Regions from separate parts of the Pseudomonas sp. NCHU5216 genome, predicted to be linked through region 2. Evidence: predicted binding sites of a transcription regulator. Region 2 holds the regulator's gene; the other holds the start of a gene.
What was found. The regulator sigma-54, encoded in region 2, starts transcription at its own class of promoters, with help from an activator protein. The targets are predictions, from matches to a motif close to ANTGGCATNNANNTTGCTNT.

Region 1: ACSVIK_RS04160 (CmpA/NrtA family ABC transporter substrate-binding protein) is a predicted target of sigma-54. The motif match lies at 2,171-2,190, and genes of this name have one in related genera.

Annotation. Positions count from the first base shown of each region.
Region 1 covers NZ_JBQLIX010000003.1:220,488-223,890, reverse strand. The annotation lists gene ACSVIK_RS04165 (ABC transporter permease) at 1-603, opposite strand, end outside; gene ACSVIK_RS04160 (CmpA/NrtA family ABC transporter substrate-binding protein) at 668-2,032, opposite strand; gene ACSVIK_RS04155 (transcriptional regulator) at 2,337-2,651, opposite strand; gene ACSVIK_RS04150 (hypothetical protein) at 2,807-3,190, shown strand; gene alaC (alanine transaminase) at 3,266-3,403, opposite strand, start outside.
Region 2 covers NZ_JBQLIX010000034.1:18,285-21,687, forward strand. The annotation lists gene lptA (lipopolysaccharide transport periplasmic protein LptA) at 1-476, shown strand, start outside; gene lptB (LPS export ABC transporter ATP-binding protein) at 476-1,201, shown strand; gene ACSVIK_RS20035 (RNA polymerase factor sigma-54) at 1,338-2,831, shown strand; gene hpf (ribosome hibernation-promoting factor, HPF/YfiA family) at 2,933-3,241, shown strand; gene ptsN (PTS IIA-like nitrogen regulatory protein PtsN) at 3,254-3,403, shown strand, end outside.

The DNA.
Region 1 (3,403 bases), on a different contig from region 2:
CGCCACGGTGAAGGCCGAGGTGAGGAAGGACTTGGCGAACAGTGGGTCGTCACTGACGTACAGGGCGCTGACCAGCATGGTCACCAGCGGCAGCCAGGCCAGCGGCGAGACTGGCTTGAACACCTGGATCAGCGGGTTCAAGGCGCTGTACAGCGATTTGCTCAGGCCGCAGACGATACCCAGGGGGATGGCCAGCAGCGAGGCGATGAAAAAGCCGGCCGTTACCGTGTAGAGGCTGGTGAAGATCTGCTCGAAGAAGGTCGGCTTGCCGGTATAGGGGCGAATGGTCACCTTGGCGCCGGGGTCGGCGGCCAGGCGCTTGGCGTTACGCTCTTCCTGGCGTTGGTAGAAGGCGGCAGCCTTGTCCTGTTCACGCTGGTGGGCAGCGATCAGCCCGGAGAACTGTTCGCTGACCTGTACCGGGCCAGGAAACTGGCCGAGGCTGGTCTGGATATGATTGGCCAGGCCCTGCCAGCACAGCAGGAACAGGGCAATGCCCAGCGCCGGCAGAATCAGGCCGCTGGCCAGGCGTTTGAGCAGGGCGCTATGGCGCGCCATCTTGAGGGTCTGCTGGATCGGCGTGGCGACGTTCGGGTTGCTCATCGTCCTGTCCTCGGTTCGGTTGCGAGGCCGCGACAGGGCGCGGCCCTTAGGTGGGTGTGGACGGTCAGAGCGTGCTGTCGCCCTTCAGGCCAATGCTGAACTGCTCCAGATAGGCATTGGGCTTGTGGCCGTCGTAGACCACGCCGTCGATGGTGTCGGCCAGCGGTTCGCGGAAGCCATCCTCATCGGCCGGGGGGAAGTCGCTCGGCTCGGCCTTGCCTTCGGCGATCAGTTCGGCGGCGGCCTGGCGGTAAATGTCCGGGAGGAACACGCGCTTGGCGGTTGCCACGTACCAGTCGTCCGGCTTGGCCTCGGCGATCTGCCCCCAGCGGCGCATCTGCGTCAGGTACCAGATGGCGTCGGAGTAGTAGGGGTAGGTGGCGTGGTAGCGGAAGAACACGTTGAAGTCGGGGACTTCACGCTTGTCGCCTTTCTCGAACTCGAAGGTGCCGGTCATGGAGTTGGCAATGACCTTGGCATCGGCACCGACGTATTCCGGGCGGGAAAGAATTTCCACGGCTTCGGCGCGGTTGGCGTTGCCGTCGGCATCCAGCCACTTGCCGGCGCGGATCAGCGCCTTGACCAGGCGCTTGTGAGTTTCCGGGTTGGCCTCGGCCCAGCTCCGGGAAACGCCGAAGACCTTCTCCGACATGTTCTTGCGAATTTCGTAGTCGGCCACCACGGGGACGCCGATGCCCTTGAACACCGCCGCCTGGTTCCACGGCTCGCCGACGCTGTAGCCGCTGATGGTGCCGGCTTCCAGCGTCGCCGGCATCTGCGGCGGCGGGGTGACCGAGAGCAGCACCTGGGCATCGATCTGGCCGCTGATGTCGCCCTTGCCCGGCGCATAGTAGCCAGGCTTGATCCCCCCGGCGGCGAGCCAGTAGCGCAGCTCGTAGTTGTGTGTCGACACCGGGAACACCATGCCCATGTTGAACGGCTTGCCGGCGGCGGCGTATTGCTCGATCACCGGCTTGAGCGCATCGGCCTTGATCGGGTGCACGGGCTTGCCATCGGCCATGGGCAGATGGGGCTTCATCGCCTGCCAGACATCGTTGGAAACGGTGATGGCGTTGCCGTTGAGATCCATGGTGAAGGCCGTCACCACATCGGCCTTGGTGCCGAAGCCGATGGTCGCGCCCAGTGGCTGGCCGGAGAGCATGTGCGCACCGTCCAGCTCGCCGTCGATCACCCGGTCGAGCAGCACCTTCCAGTTGGCCTGTGCCTCGAGGGTGACATACAGCCCCTCATCCTCGAAGTAGCCCTTCTCATAGGCGATGGCCAGTGGCGCCATGTCGGTCAGTTTGATGAAACCCAGTTTCAGCTCGACTTTCTCCGGCTCGGCGGCGTACAGCGACGGCGCCGCCAGCAGGCCGAGAGCAAGACCCAGCAGTGACAGGCGGCGATGGAGCGATAGACGATGGAGCATGGCAATTCCTCGACTGACAGAAACGAAAAAAGACGTCGCAGACAGCCTGTTGCCGGTGGGCAACGAGCAGCCTTTGACGTCTTTGTCGGTGTGTCCGAATCACCGCCGTTGGCGATCAGGAACGTGGTCGAGGTTCCCTTAGCAAGGCGTTTGCCAGGTTTCTGTGCAGTGCGGATATCTCCATATCTTTCAAGGATATAGCTGGATAACGCAGCAGGCGGGCCAGCGCGCGCTGCCGCCAGGCATTGCCCAAAGACCGTGCAGCAGGCTGATCAGTGGCCAATTTCGGAGCGCTGGTCCTGGGTCAGTGGCAGGGCTGCTGCTGCTTCATCTCGACGAAATCGCGCAGCCAGCGCAGCACCTCGACGGCCTCCCAGCGGGCCGGATCGAACAGGGCATAGGCCAGGCCCTGATAGCCGACCACATCCAGTTGCCGGTGATAGCCGGCGCGTTGCAGCAGCGCCTCGATTTCGGCGAAGCAGGTGTTGAAATGGGTGCGATTGAAGGGGGTGCGGCCCTCCATCACCAGGCCTTCACGCTGCAGCTCGTCGACCATGGTGCGCACGCGCTCCAGCGGCATGCGATTGACCTGATGTTTCACTTGCAGTACGTCCAGCATGATGATGCTCCTGTGCCTTGCTCGTTTATCAGTGGTTGCAAGCCTATACGAAAAGTACTGTACAAATAAACAGTATCGCGTAATAGTTAGGCCATCGCAGCGACATCCACCCGCCCAATCCCCCTGACGGGCGTTCTGGTAAAGGAGAGTGAGCAATGCAACAGATACTTGTGACGGTTGTGCTATTGGCCCTGCTCGGCGGTTGTGCGCAGCCGCAGATGGAGCGGCCGCAGGCCAATGGCGCCTACCTGGTGATCGACGGCGAACAGGCCTGGGCCGTGCTGGTTTCCGACGGGCGGCGCGTGGAGGAGGCGGGGCGTGTGCTGGATGTGATCCATCTGCCAGGGCATCACTCCAGCATCGCGGCCAGCTATGTGATCGAAACCCCCAATTGCGGCAAATTGCAGTGGCTCACCGAGCGACATGGCGAAGCGGAAGGGGATACCACGCTGCTGCACAATCAGGAACTGGATAGCCCGCAATGCGTGTTGTCGCAGGGGCTGAGCCGTAACTGGACGGCGCTGGATTATTCCAGTTGATGAGCCTGTTGCCGTTTCACTCGCGGTCGCGAACGAAACGGCAGCAGAACGGGCGCCATGGCTGACGCCCTTGCTTCACTCCTGCTCGGCCTTGGCCTTCTTCGCCGGCAGCAGGCCATCGGCCCTGAACATGGCCTTGATGCCGCGCAGTGCCTGACGGGTACGATCCTGGTTCTCGATCAGGGCGAAACGAACGTGGTCATCGCCATAGTC
Region 2 (3,403 bases):
CCTGGGCTCTGCCCTCCGATCGCGACCAGCCGATCCGCATCCAGGCCGATACCGCCGAACTGGATGACAAGCAGGGCGTGGCGGTCTATCGCGGCGACGTGATCATCACTCAGGGTACCCTGAAGATCACTGGCGACACCGTGACCATCACCCAGACCGCCAGCGGCGACATCGACGTGTTCACCTCGGTGGGCAACCTCGCCTACTACGAGCAGAAGCCCGCCGTGGACAAGGAAATCGTCAAGGCCTACGGCAAGACCATCCAGTACTTCGCCAGCAACGAACGCATCGTGCTGATCGACCAGGCCAAGGTGATCCAGGAAGGCAATACCTTCGAGGGCGAGAAGATCGTCTACGACACCCGCCGCCAGATCGTCAACGCAGGACGCGCCACCGGCAACAACGTCAGCGTGCCGCGTCCGCGCATCGACATGGTCATCCAACCCAAGAACAAACCCGCGGATCAACAGCAGTAATGGCCATTCTCAAAGCCCAACACCTGGCCAAGAGCTACAAGGGCCGCCAGGTCGTACGCGACGTCAGCCTGAACATCGAGAGCGGCCAGATCGTCGGCCTGCTCGGCCCCAACGGTGCCGGCAAGACCACCTGCTTCTACATGATCGTCGGCCTGGTGCAGGCCGACCAGGGACGTGTGCTGATCGACGACCTCGACGTCAGCCACCAGCCCATGCATGGTCGTGCCCGCGCTGGTATCGGCTACCTGCCGCAGGAAGCCTCGATCTTCCGCAAGCTGTCGGTGGCCGACAACATCATGGCCATCCTCGAAACGCGCAAGGATCTCGACCGCGCCGGGCGCCAGGCGGAGCTGGAGAACCTGCTGCAGGAATTCCACATCCACCACATCTCGGGCAACCTGGGCATGAGCCTGTCCGGTGGTGAACGGCGTCGCGTGGAAATCGCCCGCGCCCTGGCCACCAACCCCAAGTTCATCCTGCTCGACGAACCCTTCGCCGGTGTCGACCCGATCTCGGTGGGGGACATCAAACAGATCATCCATCACCTCAAGACCAAGGGTATCGGCATTCTCATCACCGATCACAACGTACGCGAGACCCTGGACATCTGCGAAACGGCCTACATCGTCAACGATGGCCAACTGATTGCCGAAGGCGACGCCGAGACCATCCTCGCCAACCAGACGGTGAAAGAGGTTTATCTGGGCCACGAGTTCCGTCTGTAAAACATCCATATTTAGATGACGGAAATAGGACAGCCCCTAGGCAAGGACGAGATTTTCAGGCATATAATTTGCTTCCTGGCGGCGCTTCGGCGCCCTGATGTGGAAGGCGTAACTCGCCGGTAAATTAAGGTCTGCAATGAAACCATCGCTAGTCCTCAAGATGGGCCAGCAGCTGACGATGACCCCGCAGCTGCAACAGGCCATCCGCCTCCTCCAACTGTCTACCCTGGATCTGCAGCAGGAAATTCAGGAGGCGCTGGAATCCAACCCCATGCTCGAGCGCCAGGAAGACGGCGACGACTTCGACAACAGCGACCCGATGGCCGACGGTGCGGAAAGCGCCGCACCCGCTCAAGCCAAGGAAGACAGCTTCCAGGAAACCACACCGAGCGTGGACAACCTCGAAGATGGCGAGTGGAACGAGCGCATCCCCAACGAGCTGCCGGTCGATACCGCCTGGGAAGACATCTACCAGACCAGCGCCAGCAGCCTGCCGAGCAACGACGATGACGAGTGGGACTTCACCACCCGTACCTCCAGCGGCGAGAGCCTGCACAGCCATCTGCTCTGGCAACTGAACCTGGCGCCGATGTCGGACAAGGATCGACTGATCGCCGCCACCCTGATCGACTGCATCAACAACGATGGCTACCTCGAAGAAACCCTCGAGGAAGTGACCGAGTCCTTCGACCCCGAACTGGATATCGAACTGGATGAAGTCGCAGTGGTACTGCACCGCATCCAGCAGTTCGAGCCGGCCGGCATCGGCGCCCGCGACCTGCGCGAGTGCCTGCTGTTGCAACTGCGCCAGCTCCCCGCCAGCACGCCCTGGCTGAGCGATACCCAACGCCTGGTCAGCGAGCACCTGGAACTGCTCGGCAGCCGCGATTACGCCCAGCTCATGCGCCGCACCAAGCTCAAGGAAGACGAGCTCAAGCAGGTCATCGAACTGATCCAGCGCCTCAACCCGCGCCCCGGTTCGCAGATCGAATCCAGCGAGCCGGAATACGTGGTGCCGGACGTCATCGTGCGCAAGCACAACGGCCGCTGGCTGGTGGAACTGAACCAGGAAGCCATGCCGCGCCTGCGCGTCAACGCGCAGTACGCCGGCTTCGTCAAACGCGCCGACTCCAGCGCCGACAACACCTTCATGCGCAACCAGTTGCAGGAGGCGCGCTGGTTCATCAAGAGCCTGCAGAGCCGCAACGAGACCCTGATGAAGGTGGCCACGCAGATCGTCGAGCACCAACGCGGCTTTCTCGACTATGGCGACGAGGCCATGAAGCCCCTGGTGCTGCACGACATCGCCGAGGCGGTGGGCATGCACGAGTCGACCATCTCGCGCGTAACCACGCAGAAATTCATGCATACCCCGCGTGGCATTTACGAGCTGAAATACTTCTTCTCCAGCCACGTCAGCACCTCCGAAGGCGGCGAATGCTCGTCGACGGCGATCCGCGCCATCATCAAGAAACTGGTGGCCGCGGAAAACGCGAAAAAGCCGTTGAGCGACAGCAAGATCGCTGGTTTACTGGAGGCACAAGGCATCCAAGTCGCCCGTCGCACGGTGGCCAAGTACCGCGAATCCCTCGGTATCGCCCCCTCCAGCGAACGCAAGCGACTGATGTAAGCAAGATCGACTGTTCGCCCATGGCGAGCGGGCCACAGTGTTCCGGTGGTGGGCCTCAAGTCAGGCCCATCTCTTACACAAGGCAACAAGGAGAAAGCGGTATGCAAGTCAACATCAGTGGACATCAGCTGGATGTGACCGACGCCCTGCGTGACTACATCGGCGAGAAACTCGGCCGACTGGAACGCCACTTCGACAAGATCACCAACGTTCAGGTGACCATGGAGGTCGAAAAGCTCAAGCAGAAGATCGAAGCCACCCTTCACGTTGCTGGCGGTGAGGTCGTCGCCAACGCCGAACATAACGACATGTACGCCGCCATCGACCTGCTGGCAGACAAACTCGACCGTCAACTCATCAAGCACAAGGAAAAGCAGCTCGATCGCCTGCAAGGCGCCACAGCCCGCTGACATTTCCCTTCCATGATCCGACTTGAAAATATCCTGACCCCCGGCCGTTCCCTGGTGAACGTGCCGGGCGGCAGCAAGAAGCGCGTGCTCGAACAGATTGCCAGCCTGGTCGCCCGCGACCTCGACGAGCTGGACAATCAGGACATCTACGAAAGCCTCATC